Regions from separate parts of the Agromyces sp. NPDC056965 genome, predicted to be linked through region 1. Evidence: predicted binding sites of a transcription regulator. Region 1 holds the regulator's gene; the other holds the start of a gene.
The links. The regulator HrcA, encoded in region 1, represses chaperone genes, less so after heat shock. The targets are predictions, from matches to a motif close to TTNGCACTCGNNNNNNNCGAGTGCNAA.
Positions count from the first base shown of each region.

Region 2: the regulator HrcA is predicted to act here: its motif matches at 1,544-1,570, upstream of groL (chaperonin GroEL).

Region 1 is NZ_JBHURI010000040.1:10,192-18,440, reverse strand. Features, by position in the region: gene lepA (translation elongation factor 4) at 1-357, shown strand, start outside; gene fosX (FosX/FosE/FosI family fosfomycin resistance hydrolase) at 368-820, opposite strand; gene ACFTQE_RS11690 (LD-carboxypeptidase) at 946-1,920, shown strand; gene ACFTQE_RS11685 (DUF1990 family protein) at 2,062-2,700, shown strand; gene hemW (radical SAM family heme chaperone HemW) at 2,703-3,953, shown strand; gene ACFTQE_RS11675 (DUF4870 domain-containing protein) at 3,937-4,323, opposite strand; gene ACFTQE_RS11670 (DUF4870 domain-containing protein) at 4,459-4,869, opposite strand; gene hrcA (heat-inducible transcriptional repressor HrcA) at 5,064-6,086, shown strand; gene dnaJ (molecular chaperone DnaJ) at 6,142-7,242, shown strand; gene ACFTQE_RS11655 (16S rRNA (uracil(1498)-N(3))-methyltransferase) at 7,255-7,989, shown strand; gene ACFTQE_RS11650 (HIT domain-containing protein) at 8,014-8,249, shown strand, end outside.
Region 2 is NZ_JBHURI010000110.1:1,126-9,374, reverse strand. Features, by position in the region: gene groL (chaperonin GroEL) at 1-1,498, opposite strand, end outside; gene ACFTQE_RS18800 (DUF3048 domain-containing protein) at 1,625-2,674, opposite strand; gene ACFTQE_RS18795 (cold-shock protein) at 2,753-2,956, opposite strand; gene ACFTQE_RS18790 (LytR C-terminal domain-containing protein) at 3,183-3,728, opposite strand; gene ACFTQE_RS18785 (DUF3263 domain-containing protein) at 3,756-4,052, opposite strand; gene msrB (peptide-methionine (R)-S-oxide reductase MsrB) at 4,263-4,664, shown strand; gene ACFTQE_RS18775 (nitroreductase) at 4,665-5,219, shown strand; gene ACFTQE_RS18770 (DMT family transporter) at 5,203-6,282, opposite strand; gene ACFTQE_RS18765 (hypothetical protein) at 6,583-6,822, shown strand; tRNA gene ACFTQE_RS18760 (tRNA-Thr) at 6,868-6,943, opposite strand; gene ACFTQE_RS18755 (DsbA family protein) at 7,061-7,912, opposite strand; gene ACFTQE_RS18750 (ABC transporter ATP-binding protein) at 8,235-8,249, shown strand, end outside.

The sequences.
Region 1 (8,249 bases):
ATCCTGCTGCAGGGCGAGCAGGTCGACGCGTTCAGCGCGATCGTGCACCGCGACAAGGCCTACGCCTACGGCGTGCTCATGACCGGCCGCCTCCGCGAACTCATCCCGCGCCAGCAGTTCGAGGTGCCCATCCAGGCTGCGATCGGCGCCCGCATCATCGCGCGCGAGTCGATCCGTGCGATGCGGAAAGACGTTCTGGCCAAGTGCTACGGCGGTGACATCAGCCGCAAGCGCAAGCTCCTCGAGAAGCAGAAGGAGGGCAAGAAGCGCATGAAGATGGTCGGTCGCGTCGAGGTCCCCCAAGAGGCGTTCATCGCCGCGCTCTCGGGCGACGTCGAGAAGAAGGACAAGAAGTAGCCTTCGGGTCCTACCTCGGCGGAGTCGCCGGCGCGTATGCGCTGAGGCGCTCGCGAAGCGAACCGGTGTGCAGCTCGAAGAGATGCGCGTCGTCGTCGTAGAAGTAGATCGACTCGCCCTCGCCCGCGACACGTGAGCGCGGCGGGCGTTGCTCGAGGCCGAGCGAATCGATCACTCGACGCAGTTCGTCGAGTGCACCGGCGTCGACCTGGAACGCGACATGGTTGTACGAGCGCGGAAGCCCGCCGTCGCCCTGCATGATCGCGACCCACGTCGCAGTCGGCTCATCACCGACGAGGAAGAAGCGCTCCTCCGAGAGCGAGAACGTCTCGGCGCCGCTGTCGTACACGCGCACCGCCCCGAGCACTCGCGTGAGGATCGTCTGCATGCGGTCGAGGTCGGTGACGATGAAGGTGACGTGACTGAGGCCTGAGCTGCCGATGCGAGGAGTGGTGTCTGCCATGTCTCCATTCTCGAAGACTGGCGCCCGTGCCATCGACGCCGACGGTGCCGCGCGCTAGCGTGGTCGCCGGCGGGTGAAGCGCTGGCCGCGTCGGGCGGTCGACTTCACCCCGAAAGGGGCTGGGCATGGTCCGGATGCTGCGTCCGCAGGCGTTGCGACCCGGCGACATCGTCGCCGTGGCGGCGCTCTCGGGAGGACTCGACGCCGAGGAGGAGGCGCTCTTCCGGCGCGGCGTCGCCGAACTCGAGGGGCTCGGTTTCGTCGTGCAGTTCTCACCGCTCGTCGAAGCTGGGCGCCACTGGTGGTGGGGCGCGGCGACGCCCGCCGAACTCGCGGGGGAGTTCAACCGGCTGCTCCGCGACCCCGAGGTTCGCGCGATCTTCGCCCTCTCAGGCGGTCGCATGACCCTGAGCTACCTCGACCTGATCGACTCTGCGGCCGTCGAGGCCGACCCCAAGCCCGTGATCGGCTTCAGCGACATCGACGTCGTGCTGCTCGCGCTGCACGCCCGCACGGGGCTCGTGGGGGTGCACGGTGATCTGGTGACGTTCGGGTACGGCGAATGGCAGGGCACCGGCGCCGAACGGCGGCAGGAACTCGCCGACATCTCGAGCCGGCTGCTCATGAGCACCTCGCCGGTCGGCCTGCTGCCGTCCGACACCGAGTGGGGACGTTGGAACGGCGGCCATGCGGTGGGCCCGCTGCTCGGCGGCCTCCTGAACCGCCTCGTGCGCCTGCAGGCGACGCCGTTCGCGCTGCCGATCGAACGCTTCGACGGCGCGATCCTCTTCTGGGAGGACGTCAACACCTCGACCTCCATGGTCTGGAACGACCTGCACGTGCTCCGTCATGCAGGCATCCTCGACCGCATCGCAGGCATGCTCGTCGGCCCCGTCGCCGACATCGAGGTCACCGATGGCGGCCCAGGGCTGCGCGAGATCGTGCTCGACGTGCTCGGCGACCGCGACATCCCGGTGCTGGCGAATCTCGAGATCGGCCACAACCCGCCGAACCTGCCGTTGCCGCTCGGCGTTCGCGCCCAACTCGACGCGGATGCCGCGACGCTCTCGCTGCTCGAATCGGCCGTCGTCGAACGCTGAGCGCCCCGGAGCACCCGCGGATTCACGTCATCACCAGAGCGATCACAGGCGACGTCCGTAGAATCGAACGATGCCTGTCGAGCCTGCGTCGCATCAGACGCGCGCGCCCGGCAGGCGCCGCACCACAGGAAAGGCCCACGGATGACCCGCCGAAGCACCTTCACCGACCAGTCGGTCACGTACGGCGCCATCGGGGCGACCCTCGCGCCCGATCTGCTCCGCTACCCGCCGGCCGGCTACCGCCCGGCTGAAGACGCGGTGCGTCTCGGCTCGGGGCTCGAGCGCTTCGAGCGCGCAGCGGAGTCCCTCATGACGTGGGGCATCCAGCGCGGGTCGGGCTTCGAGGTCTCCGAGATCTCGACCGGCACCGGCGCCCAGTACCCGGGCATCGTCTACGACGCCGAGGGCGCGCCGCTCACCGAGCAGCCGGCGCCGCGCATCGAGGAGCGCTTCGGCGCCGACGGCACCCCCTACATCGCCGCCGGGATGACGGCGACGCTCGAGCGCAAGAAGCGGTTCGGCGCCGAACAGGTGCCGGTGCTCATCGTCTACGTGATCGACGAGCCCGAGCGCATCGGCTTCGCCTACGGCACGACCGCCGATGGCCCCGAGAGCGGCGAGGAGTCCTTCATCGTCGAACATCGCGACGACGACACCGTGTGGCTTACCATCCGATCGATCTTCGCCACGAGCGGAGTGACCGCGCCGATGCAGCGCAAGCGTCGCCGTGAGCTCACGCGACTCGAGCTGCGGGCGCTGCACCCCGCCGGCGGCGTCTAGTCGTGGCATCCGCCCTGCCGCTCGGCGACCCTGCGCCCGCCGACGGTCTGCTGCCGGCCTCGGCTGCCGTCGGAGCCGGCGACCGCGCCTTCGGCGTCTACCTGCACGTGCCGTTCTGCCGGGTGCGCTGCGGGTACTGCGACTTCAACACGTACACGTCCGACGAACTGCGGGGCGCGCGCCAGGTCGACTACGCCGACCACGCGATCGCCGAGATCCGGATGTCGCGGCAGATGCTCGAGGCATCCGCCGTGCCCGCCCGCCCAGCGTCGACCGTCTTCTTCGGCGGCGGCACGCCGACCCTGCTGCCGGCCGACGACCTCGTGCGCATGCTCGGTGCGGTGCGCGACGAGTTCGGATTCGAGCCCGGCGCCGAGGTCACGACCGAGGCGAACCCCGACTCGGTCGGGCCCGACGACCTCGTGCGCCTCGCCGAGGGCGGATTCACCCGGGTCTCGTTCGGCATGCAGTCGGCGGTGCCGCACGTGCTCGCCGCGCTCGACCGCACCCACGATCCGGCGCGGGTGCCGCTCGTCGTGCGCTGGGCCCGCGAGGCGGGCCTCGACGTCAGCCTCGACCTGATCTACGGCACGCCGGGCGAGTCGATCGACGACTGGCGCCGCAGCGTCGAGGCCGTCGTCGCCGAGCGCCCCGACCACGTGAGCGCCTACGCGCTCATCGTCGAGGAAGGGACGAAGCTCGCCCGGCAGATCCGCCGGGGCGAGCTCGCGCAGCCCGACGACGACCTCGAGGCCGACATGTACGAACTGGCCGACGAGCTGCTCGCGGCGGCGGGATACGACTGGTACGAGGTCAGCAACTGGGCGACGGATGCCTCGCACCGGTCACGGCACAACCTCGGATACTGGCGTGGCGACGACTGGTGGGGCGTCGGTCCCGGTGCGCACAGCCACGTCGGCGGTGTGCGGTGGTGGAACGCGAAGCACCCCTCGGCCTATGCCGATCGGGTGACCGCGGGCGTCTCGCCGGCGGTCGGGCGCGAGACGCTCGATGCCCCGACCCGCGAGGTCGAGCGCGTGCTGCTGCTCACCCGCATTCGCGAGGGCATCTCCGTCGACTCGTTGCATGCAGGTGGCCGCCATGCGGTCGCCGGGCTCATCGCCGATGAGCTGGTGGACGCGAAAGCCGCCCTCTCGGGAGTGGTGACACTCACCAGGAGAGGGCGGCTGCTCGCGGACGCCGTGGTCAGGCGCCTGCTCGACGAATCGTCGGAGCTCAGCTCACGAACTTGATCGAGAGCGGGTAGGTGTAGGGCTGGCCCTGGTTGGCCTTCACCGCGGCGATGATGCTGAAGACGATCACGACGATGCCGATCGCGATGGTGATGAACCAGCCGATGACGACCAGCCAGAGGACGTAGCTGACCACGTAGGCGATGGCCATCGTGATCTGGAAGTTCAGTGCGGTCGCGGTGTGCGCGCGCACGAACGGTCCCTTGTCCTTCAGGATCAGGTAGCCGATGAGGGCCGGCACGAAGCTGAAGAAGATGCCGCCGATGTGGATGAGCGTCGCCCAGAGCTTCTCGTCGGAGGGGCTGAGCTGCTGGCCCGGCTGCTGGTAGGGGTTCGAGGGCGGCGGGGGAGGAGGGGTGGCGTCGGACATGATGTCTCCTTGGTCGGCTCGCCCGAGGGCGAGATTCGGTCTCGTCGCCCGACGGGCGAGGTTCGAAACACTCCATGCTGGCACAGCGGAGCACGACGAGTGAGGAATTCTCTCGGCGCGCTCCGCACCGAGTGCCTACTTGATGAGGCGGATGGCGAACGGGTAGCGGTAGTGCTGACCGTCCTTCGCCTTGAGGAAGGCGATGATCGAGAAGACGACGCTGACGATCCAGGCGGCCCACACGACGAGGACGCCGATGAGGATGAAGGTCAGGATCCAGCCCACCACGTAGCCGATGAGGATCGTGATCTGGAAGTTCAGCGCCTCTTTGGCCTCGGTGTTCGTGAACGAGCCGCGGTCTTTGAAGACGAGCCAGATGACGAGCGCGGGAAGGAACCCGAGCACGCCGCCGAGGTGGGCGAAGGACCCCCACTGCACGTCCTGCTCCTGCGAGAGGGGCGCAGCGGCGGTCGGCTGCGGTGCAGCGGGCGGGGGCGGCGTGGGCCGGCCGTCGGAATCGGGGGCAGGGGCGTTGGGGTCGGTCATGGGGCGTGCCTTTCGGGGGCTCTCAGATGAACCGCATCTCGCGCGACGGGTATCGCAGGCAAGGGGGTGACTCGCGGGGGGTACCCATAAGCTAGCGCCGCGCCTTGCGGCTGGCAACGGCCTCGACACGGGATGTCGCGATATGATTAGCACTCAGTCAGAACGAGTGCTAAACGCTGGAGGGAAGCGAGGACATGGTCTCCGAACGCAGCCTCGCGGTTCTGCGCGCGATCGTGCAGGACTACGTCGCGTCGCGCGAACCCGTCGGCTCGAAGTCGATCGTCGAACGGCACGCCTTCGGCGTCTCCGCGGCGACGATCCGCAACGACATGGCATTGCTCGAAGAAGAGGAGCTGATCGCGGCCCCGCACACCTCGTCGGGCCGCATCCCGACCGACAAGGGCTACCGCGTCTTCGTCGACCAGCTCACCGACGTGCGCCCGCTGAGCGGTGCCCAGCGGCAGGCGATCGAGACGTTCCTCGGCGAATCGAGCGACCTCGACGAGCTGCTCGCCCGCACCGTGCGACTCATCGCGCAGCTCACCAATCAGCTCGCGGTCGTGCAGTACCCGAGCTTCGGCAGCGCCCGCGTGCGCCACGTCGAGCTCATCTCGCTCGCACCCGAACGCGTGCTCTGCATCCTCATCACGGACTCCGGGCAGGTCGAGCAGCGACTCGCCGAGCTCGAGCAGCCGGTCGACGAGAAGACGCTCGACTCCCTTCGGGTGCGACTGAACGAGATCGCGGGCGGTCGCGCGATGGCGGATGCCGCTGACGCGCTGTCGGGTGAGATCGACAACGTCGACCCCCATCACGCCGCGGTGCTGCACACGCTCGCCGTGACGCTCGCCGAGCAGGCGCGCGCGCAGCGCCAGGACCGCCTCGTCGTCGCAGGCGCTGCGAACCTCGTGCGCACCGAGCAGGACTTCGCCGGCTCGATCCTCGGCGTGATCGAGGCCATCGAAGAACAGGTGGTGCTGCTGAAGCTCTTCGGCGAGATGGCGGCCGACGAGCACGCCGTCACGGTGCGCATCGGCCGGGAGAACGCCTCGTTCGGCCTCGGCGAGACCTCGGTCGTCTCGAGCGCCTTCGCGATCCCGGGCCGCGACATCTCGCGCCTCGGCATCGTCGGACCCACCCGCATGGACTACTCCCACAGCATGGCGGCCGTTCGCGCCGTCGCCCGTTACCTCTCCCGAACGCTCGGCGAGAACTGAACCCGCCGCCCGTCGCACGCGACCGGCATCCGGCAATCGAAAGGACAAGCCCTCCGTGGCCGACCACTACGAGGTCCTCGGCGTCTCCCACGACGCCACACCCGATGAGATCAAGAAGGCGTACCGTCGCCTCGCGCGCGAACTCCACCCCGACGTCAACCCGGGCGCCGAGGCATCCGAGCGGTTCAAGTCGGTCACGCACGCCTACGACGTGCTCTCCGACCCGAAGCAGCGCCAGCAGTACGACCTCGGCGACCAGGGCGGCTTCGGCGGCGGCCAGAACTTCGGCGGCTTCGGCGACATCTTCGAGACCTTCTTCGGGGCCGGCCAGCAGAGTCGCGGTCCCAGGTCGCGTCGTGAACGCGGTCAGGACGCGCTGCTGCGCGTGGAGGTCGGCCTCGACGAGGTCATCTTCGGCACCCACCGCGACATCGAGGTCGACACCGCGGTGACGTGCGAGACGTGCCACGGCTCGTGCTGCCAGCCGGGCACCTCGCCCGTCACGTGCGACATCTGCCACGGCACCGGGTCGATCCAGCGCTCGGTGCGCTCGCTCCTCGGCAACGTCATGACCTCGAGCCCCTGCGGCACCTGCCGCGGCTACGGCACCGTCATCGCGACGCCCTGCGTGACCTGCCAGGGTCAGGGCCGCGTGCGTGCGCGCCGCACCGTTCCGGTCGACATCCCCGCCGGCGTCGACACGGGCGTTCGCCTGCAGATGCCGGGTTCGGGCGAGGCCGGCCCCGCCGGCGGCCCGAACGGCGACCTCTACCTCGAGATCAAGGTCAAGAACCACGACGTCTTCAGCCGCAACGGCGACGACCTGCTGTGCACGCTCGAGGTCTCGATGACCGACGCGATCCTCGGCACGCACGCGAAGGTTCCCGCACTCGACGGCGACGTCGAGGTCGAGCTCAAGCCGGGCCTCCAGAGCGGCGAGATCCTCACCGTGAAGGACCGCGGCGTCTCGCGCCTGCGCGGTTCGGGTCGCGGCGACCTCAAGGTCGGCATCCAGGTGGTCACTCCGACGAAGCTCTCCTCGAAGGAGCGCGACCTCATGCAGCAGTTCGCCGCGTCGAAGAAGGCGCCCGCGCCCGAGCTCAGCCACTTCCAGCAGGGCATCTTCGCCCGCCTGCGCGACCGGTTCCTCGGTTAGGCGGATGCCCCGGTGAGCCACCTCTACCTCGACGAATCGCTCGATCTCTCCGCCGTCGCACCCGGTGCGACGGTGGCGCTCACGGGCGACGAGGCGCGCCATGCGGTGACCGTCTCGCGGGTGCGCGCGGGTGAGCGCATCGCGATCGGCGACGGACGCGGCACGCTCGTGCACGGCGTCGTCGCGTCGACCGGAGCGCGCGAACTCGAACTGACGGTCGACGAGGTGCTCGTCGAAGAGGCCGCCTCGCCGCGCATCACCCTCGTGCAGGCACTCGCCAAGGGCGATCGCGACGAGCTCGCCGTGCAGGCGGCGACCGAACTCGGCGTCGACGCGATCGTGCCGTGGGCGGCGAGCCGCTCGGTGTCGCGCTGGGAGGGGCCGAAGGCCGAGAAGGGCCGGCAGCGCTGGGCGACGATCGTGCGCGAGGCCGTCAAGCAGTCGATCAGGGCCTGGCTGCCTGCCGTCGCACCCGTCACGACGACGGGCCAGCTCGTCGAGCGCCTCGACGGCCAGCGGATGCTGCTGCTCGAGCCGACCGCGGCGGCGACGCTCACCGACATCCGCCCCGACGGCCGCGACCTCGCCCTCGTCGTCGGCCCAGAGGGCGGCATCTCGCCGGCGGAGATCGAGCGCCTCGTCGCCGCCGGAGCCGAGCCCGTGCGGCTCGGGGCATCCGTGCTGCGCACCTCGACGGCGGGGCCGGCCGCGATCGCGGTGCTGAACGTCGCGCTCGGGCGGTGGTGAGGCATCCGTCGCTACGATGGAGTCATGACCGAGTCCCGCGCAGAACCGACCCTCTTCGAGCGCATCGCCGCCCGTGAGATCCCCGCGCGCGTGGTCGCGGAGACCGATCGCGTCATCGCGTTCCACGACATCGCGCCGAAGGCGCCCGTGCACGTCGTCGTGACGCCGAAGACGGGGGAGTACCGCGACGTCGTCGAGCTCGCCGCCGGCGACCCGGGGCTGCTCGCCGAACTCGTGGAGGTCTCGCGGGGCGTCGCCGA
Region 2 (8,249 bases), on a different contig from region 1:
AGCGGGTGACCTTCACCGGGTCGTTGATGCCGGCGGCGAGCATGTCGACGTACTCGCCGGTCGCGGCGTTGAGGCCCTGGCCGACCGGGAGGTTGCGCACGCGGTCGACCACGACGCCCGGCTCGAGGCCGGCGTTGAGGGCGATCTGCTTGAGCGGAGCGTCGATCGCGACGCGAACGATGTTCGCACCGGTCGCCTCGTCGCCCGAGAGCTCGAGCTTCTCGAAGGCGGTCTTGCCGGCCTGGATGAGGGCGACGCCACCACCGGCGACGATGCCCTCTTCGACGGCTGCCTTCGCGTTGCGGACGGCGTCCTCGATGCGGTGCTTGCGCTCCTTGAGCTCGACCTCGGTCGCCGCACCCGCCTTGATGACGGCGACGCCGCCGGCGAGCTTGGCGAGACGCTCCTGGAGCTTCTCGCGGTCGTAGTCGGAGTCGGTGTTCTCGATCTCCTTGCGGATCTGCGCGACGCGGCCGGCAATGGCCTCCTCGTCGCCGCCACCCTCGACGATGGTCGTCTCGTCCTTGGTGATGATGACCTTGCGAGCCGAGCCGAGCAGGTCGAGGGTGACGTTCTCGAGCTTGAGGCCGACCTCCTCGGAGATGACCTGGCCGCCGGTGAGGGTCGCGATGTCCTGCAGCTGCGCCTTGCGGCGGTCGCCGAAGCCGGGGGCCTTGACGGCGACCGACTTGAAGATGCCGCGGATCTTGTTGACGATCAGCGTCGCGAGTGCTTCGCCGTCGACGTCTTCCGCGATGATGAGGAGCTGCTTGCCGGTCTGGATGACCTTGTCGACGATCGGCAGCAGGTCCTTGATGTTCGAGACCTTGCCGTTGACGATCAGGATGTACGGGTCCTCGAAGACCGCTTCCTGACGCTCGGGGTCGGTGACGAAGTACGCCGACAGGTAGCCCTTGTCGAAGCGCATGCCCTCGGTCAGCTCGAGCTCGGTGCCGAAGGTGTTCGACTCCTCGACGGTGACGACGCCCTCCTTGCCGACCTTGTCGATCGCCTCGGCGATGAGCGCACCGATCTGCTCGTCGGCGGCGGAGATCGACGCCGTGGCGGCGATCTCTTCCTTCGTCTCGACGTCCTTCGCGTTGGCGAGGAGCTCGGCCTCGACGGCGCGGACGGCCTTCTCGATGCCGCGCTTCAGCGAGATGGGGTCGGCGCCTGCGGCGACGTTGCGGAGGCCCTCGCGCACGAGCGCCTGGGCGAGCACGACCGAGGTCGTGGTGCCGTCACCGGCGACGTCGTCGGTCTTCTTGGCGACCTCCTTGACGAGCTCGGCACCGATCTTCTCGTACGGGTCGTCGAGCTCGATCTCCTTGGCGATCGACACACCGTCGTTCGTGATCGTGGGTGCGCCCCACTTCTTCTCGAGCACGACGTTGCGTCCGCGCGGGCCGAGGGTCACCTTCACCGCGTCGGCGAGCGTGTTGAGGCCACGCTCGAGGCCACGACGGGCCTCCTCGTTGAAAGCAATGATCTTTGCCATGTGTTTCTCTCGTCCTTTCCCGGACGTCTTCAAAGATTCGTTGGGTTAGCACTCAAAACGAGTGAGTGCTAAATCGATTCTGGCACTCGACCGCCACGAGTGCAAGCGAGCCCAGACGCTGTCCGCTCAGGGCGTGAAGGTCGCCGAACCCTCGCTCGGCACGAGCTCGACCCACGTGGTGCCGGGAGCCAGCCGCAGCGGAGAGCCGTCGTCGGCGGTGAGGGTGATCGGCGATTCCGCGGCGCCCTTCGTCCACGTGCCGTGGGCCGTTCGCCCGGCAGCGGAGACCCAGGCTTCGCCCGAACCGATGAGGACGGTCTTCGGCACCTCGCCGTAGCTCCAGTCGATCGTGACGCGGAGGGTCACGACGTTCGTGGCGTGCACGCGCTCCCCCGATGCCTCGAGGTCGGGCGCCCCCTCCTGGGATCGGAGCCAGCCGGAGGTCGTGGCATCCCATTCCCAGGCGGGGAACCGGCCGTCGGAGAAGACGAGGTCGACGCGCGACGTCGGCGCCGCGGCGAGGGCCGGCGCCGCGAGCGGATCGGCCGTGCCGTAGGCGAACTGCACGGGCGGCGGCGCGAGCGAGGCATTGCGGGCGACGGCCTCGGCGGAGCGGAGGATCACGTCGTGCGGCCCCGGCCGCTCGTCGGCCCGGTAGAAGAGCCCGGTCTCGTCGAAGTCGAACACGATGTTGACGAGCGGCGTCGCCATCATCATCTCGACGAACTGCTCCTGACCACCCGAGTAGGCGATGATGCCGCCGAAGGGCGAGGCGATGTCGGGGTCCATGGGCCGGATGGATCGCACGGGTCCGACCTCGTCGGGGACATCCGAATGCCAGATCGCGACGTATCGGGTGAGGCCGCCCTCGACGAGTTCCTCGAACACGATGTCGGTGCGGTTCAGCGCGATCTGGGGGCGCGCCTCCTCGTGGTTGTCGATCTTCACCGCGAGCGACGGGTGTGCGAGCACGGCCGCCTCCGCCGGCGTTCCGCGCAGTGGAGCGAACGACACCGCCGACGTCGCGGCGTCGGCCGAGGGCCGAACCGGGGCCTCGCTCGGCGCTTCGTCGGGCTCGGGCGCCGATTGGCACGCGGTCAGCAGCAGCGCTGCCGCGACGAGCACGCCGATCCGCGCTCTCCGCTGCCGCGGAGCACGAACGACCTGCGCTCCCATGCGGCCAGCGTAGACCTGCGCATCGTCGCAGGTGCGAGAACGCGCCGCCGCGTCGGCGGCGCGCCCCGCGAATCGAGGTCAGGCCGGGCGGACGCCTTCGGCCTGCGGTCCCTTCGAGCCCGTGCCGACCTCGAAGACGACCTGCTGGCCCTCCTCGAGGACCTTGTATCCCGACATGTCGATCGCGGAGTAGTGGACGAAGACGTCCTGGCCACCCTCGTCGACCGTGATGAATCCATAGCCCTTTTCAGCGTTGAACCACTTGACGGTTCCGTTCGCCATGCGTTGCTCCCATGTTGCCGTGTCCGATCAGCACGCGCCCGTGGCCTGTGCCGGACCGCTCACGCCGGCGCAGGGTGCCAGGGACGGAACCGTGCGCTCGAGCTTCCGAGCGGCCGAAACCAGATACTCACGACTGGACGTTCCCGCACAAGGGCCTGCGGCGCGGAGCCGATATCGGAATGGCAACGATTCGCGGCCACGGCCAGCGTGGGCGTGCAGCGCGCGGTCAGCCCGCGGTGGCGGTCGCGTAGTCGGAGCCCAGTACGACCACGAGCTGGTTCCCGGTGGCGGCGAACTGGTCGGACACCCGCACATCGGCCTCGGGCAGGAACTGCGCGACGCCGCGGGCGGCTCCCTCGAGCTCGGGCGTCGCGTAGTACACGACCGTCTCGGTCAACGTGTCGTCGCTCGCGTTGGCCGTCGATGCCACGGGAACCCCGTTGGCGGTCAGCGTCTCGGCGGCCTTCGCTGCGAGCCCGGCCGTGGCCGTTCCGTTCAGCACGAGCACCGGGATGTCGGGTGCGATCACGGGCTCGGCGGTGACGACCGGCGTCGCACTCGGGGTCGAGACCGGGGCGTCCCCGAAGTTCAGTCGGTCGTTGAAGAGCATGACGCCGCCGATTCCGACCGCGACGAGCACGACCGTCGCCAGCGCCGCCCAGCCGAAGGTGATCCACCCGGCGCCCCGGCGAGCCGGCGCTCGGTGCGCACCGACACGGTCGATGCCGTGCGGGATCGAGTCGAAACGATCGCGGGGGAACTTCTGCGCCATGGGTCCAGTCGTCTGTCGGGGCCGCGCTCAGTCGAGCGATCGGCCGATCGAGAGCGAACGACGCGTTCGCGCCGCCGCGCGGGCCGCACGCATCCGCTGCAGCCGCTTGACGAGCATCGGATCGTGCCGCAGCGCCGCGGGTGAATCGAGGAGCTCGCCGAGGATCCGATAGTAGCGGGCCGCCGAGATGCCGAACTCGTCGCGGATCGCCTCAGCCTTCGCGCCGGGATGCTGCCAGGCACGAGCCTCGAAGGCGAGCACCCGCTCGTCGCGCTCGTCGAGCGCCGAATCGGCGGGGCGGTGCGGCAGGCGCTCGGCGCTCATCCCAATCCTCCCGTCGAGGCGAGCCGGATGCACCGCCTGCAGGTCATCCTAGACACCGACGCCTCCGCGGGAGCCGAGTGGCGACGGCGTGTGCCGGCGAGGGCCCGATGGAACACGGGGGCACGACGCCGCGTTGCACCCCGTGTCGGACCCCGCGTGCAGACCTGCGACCATGGAGGGGCACCGACGCGAGCACTGAGAGGACGCTTCATGGCGTACAACGTGGACAAGACCGACGACGAGTGGCGCGCCGAGCTCGGCGACGAGCAGTACGCCGTGCTCCGCGAGGCGGCGACCGAGCGCCCGTGGACGGGCGAGCTCCTCGACGAGGAGCGGGCCGGCGTCTATTCGTGCGCCGCCTGCGGTGCCGAGCTGTTCAAGAGCGGCACGAAGTTCGACTCGGGTTGCGGGTGGCCGAGCTTCTACGAGTCGGTGCGGCCCGAGGCCGTCCAGCTCATCGAGGACTCCTCGCTCGGCATGGTGCGCACCGAGGTGCGCTGCGCGAACTGCGGATCGCACCTGGGCCACGTCTTCCCCGACGGCTTCGGGACCCCGACCGGCGACCGCTACTGCATGAACTCGATCGCCCTCGACTTCTCCGCCGAGTCCTGAGTGTCGTCGCCCGTCCGGGAGGCGATGCTCGCCCGGCGCTCGTCGCCGAAGGTCGCGGATGCCGCACCCGACGACGCGGAGATCGTGACCCTGCTCGAAGCAGCCGGCCGGGTCGCCGACCACGCCTCGCTGCGCCCGTGGCGGTTCATCGCCCTGCGCGGCGACGCGCGGAACCGACTGGGTGACGCACTCGCCGCGGCCGCGGGCCTCGACGGCGAGCACGGCGCCCGCCTCGCGGCGAAGCCCCTGCGAGCACCGCTGCTGCTCGCGATCGTCGCGGTGACGACCCCGCACTTCAAGGTCCCCGCCTGGGAGCAGGAGGCCGTCGCGGCTGGCGTCGCCCACCAGTTGAGCCTGCTCCTCGACGACGCCGGGTGGGGCGTCATGTGGCGCTCCGGGCCGCACACGCGGCATCCGCTCGTCGCAGAGATGCACGGCCTCGCCGACGGCGAGCGACTGCTGGGCTGGCTCTACGTCGGCGGCGTGCACGACGGCACGCGATCCGACCGCGGCCCCGAGGTCGGTGCCGCGTCGAGGTTCAGCTCCCTCCCGTGACCTCTGCGGGCGCCAGCGCGTGCTTGCGACGCCCCCAGCGGACCGAGGCGATCACCACCGCGATGAGCGCGAGCACGGTGCCGCCGATCGTCGCGATGTCGACGGGGCGGTCGGCGGTGGGCAGCAGCAGGTCGAGGGCGAGCGCCGCGACGAGCTGCCCCGCCACGCCGCAGAGGGCGAGCAGCAGCACGCCGAGTCGGCGCACGAGCATCGCCTGCCCGGCGATGAAGATGCAGCCGAGCGCCCCACCGGCGTAGAGCCAGGGCTCAGCGGGCAGCGCATCGGGCCATCCGGCGGATGCCGCGTGCACGAGCATCACGACGACGAGCGCCGCCGTGCCCACGGCGAAGTTGAACACCGTCGCCGTGAGTGCGCTGTCGGCGACGGACTTCACCCGGCCGTTGACCGCCTGCTGCCACGAAGCGCCGATGCCGGCGATGAACGGCAGCACCATGAGCAGGATCGGGGCATCGCCCGCGAGCTGCGCCGACACCGCCCAGCCGATCGCCGCGAGTGCGAGCACGGCGCCGACGACACGGGTCGCGCTGAGCGGCCGGCGCCCGCCCGGGCCGAGCCCGATGAGGTCGAACACGATGCCGCCGACCGTCTGACCCGCGACGATCGCGATGGTGAACAGCGCGACGCCGATGACGCCGACCGAGAGCCCCTGCGTCGTCACGAACCACGCGCCGGCGAGTCCGCCGAGCACCATCCACCACGGGAGGGTGCGGCCGCGCAGTGCGCCGACGACCCTCGCGAGCCCCGCTCGGCCCGGCTTCCACATGGGGAGCACGATGAGCAGGATGACGAGCCCGCTGCCGAAGGAGATCGCCGCGGCGACGAACGGGTCGTCGAGCGCGAGCGCGAGCTGCCCGTTGACACGCGACTGCAGCGCGGTGCCGGCGCCGAACAGCAGGGCGAGCACGAGCGCGATCCAGATCGGGAGGCGCGACTGCTCGAGATGGTGGTGGTGATGCGCCTCGGTGCCCGCGGAGCTCGGGAGCGGAGTCCCGCCGGCGTCCGGCGCATCCCCGGATCTGGACGGATTCTGGTCGGATCCCACGTGTTGCATCCCTCTGATTCCCGCGACTCCTCGCGCCGTCCCGCCGGAACGGCGAGGAGATGGCGGCTCGACGTGCGAGCGGCCCGTCCTAGCGTACGCGCGCAACCGGGCCGGCTCCGTCGGCACCTCCGAATGGGGGCTTGCGGACGGCTGTTCCGGGGTCAACAATATGTCGCGTCGACGACGCTCTTCATCGTTGATCGGTGGAACCGGGGCGGCTCGTGATGGAAACCGTCGCCACCTTCATCGTGGGGTTCGCACCCGGGTTCACCAGCTACTGCCACAAGCGGGAGAACCATCATGGCGATCACAACCACTCACGACGTCGTCGACCTCATCCCCGTTGACACCGGGTTGTGGCGAGTCTGCGACACCCGATTCGAAGAGGGGCGCAGCCGCCGGATCATCGGGTACCTCGATCACCGGGGCGAGGGGTACGAGATGCTGTGGATGCGCCCCAGACCCGGGGTGATCCGGCGCTACGACACCTTCGACGACGCGGTGCGAGCGGTGCGGATCCGGCTCGAGCACACCGCCTGATCCGCCGCGAAGCGCCTCATCGATCCAAGCGGAGCCGGCACGTTGTGGAGCCGGCTGCGGGACTCGAACCCGCAACCACCGCTTTACAAGAGCGGTGCGCTACCAATTGCGCCAAGCCGGCGAGGGGATGCCTCGAGGACATCCTACCGATCGCCGGCCGGCGGCCGGGCATGGCGCGGACGTCGCGGAACGGACGAAGGCCCGGCACTCGGCCGGGCCTTCGAAACGGTCTCGCGCGTTACGGCGCCGGGGTGGGCGTCGGCGAGGGGGTCGACGTCGACTCGGAGAACGCCTCTCCGGTCGCCTGCAGCACGAACGACTGGAACTCGGCCGGGTCGGTGAGGGAGCCCTCGTACTGCTTGCCGTTCACGAGCACCGTGGGGGTTCCCTTGATGGCCTCGAGGTCGGAGTTCGGCACCGGTTCGTTCAGGGCGCGAGTCGTGGCATCCTGCACCCACTTCTTGAAGGTGGTGTCGTCGATGCACTGCTCGATCGTCGACAGCGAGCTCACGCCCGCCTCCTTCGCGAGCGCCTTGAGCTCCCGGTTGTCGAGGCCCGTCGAGGTCTCCTCCGGCTGGTTCTCGAAGAGCAGCGCGTTGAAGTCGAAGAACGAGTTCGGCGAGGTGTTCGCCACGCACGCTGCGGCGTTGGCCGCGCGGAGCGAGTACTGGGTTCCGGCGGACTTGTTGGTCAGCAGGGCGATCGGATGCACCTCGAGCGTCGCGGCACCCGACTCGACCATGGTGCGGATCGAGTCGGAGTTCGTCGTCTCGAACTGGCCGCAGAAGGGGCACAGGTAGTCGATGTAGGTGACGATGTTCGCCACCGTGCCGCTGTCGTCGGGCACGGTCGGCTTCGACGTCGCGCCTGCGGCCAGCGCAGGGGTCTCGGTCGCGGTGATCACGCCGTCGACGCCCGTGAGCAGGATGCCGTCGCTCGCCATGTTGGCGGGGCCGGGGCCCGCGGGCTTGACGCTGTTGAAGATCAGGCCGCCGATGATGGCCGCGATCGCGACGACCGCCACGATGACGCCGCCCTGGATGAGCCACTTGTTGCGTCGTTCGCGCTTCTTCTGCTCCTCGCGGAGCACCCGCGCCTTCTCGCGCGCGGCTTCGCGCTGCTCGTTACGGGTGGGGCGTGGCTGATTCGATCCGCCGTTGCTCATCGATGGTCACTCCGGTCGCTGTGTGGGCGTGCATGTATGCATGCAGACGCACACACGATAGTAGGGAGGATGGCTGTGAAACACCCAAACGGATTCCGCGAACTCCCCGGATCCCCGCTGTACGCCGATCCCGGCCGGGTGCGGAGCATGCCGTCGCGCGTGCGATACTGAGTGGGCGTCAGCGTCGACGCAGTCCATCACTACGGATCGTCCGGCACGTACCTGCCGGTGAAGGAGAAACACGAAAATGGCGTCAGTCACG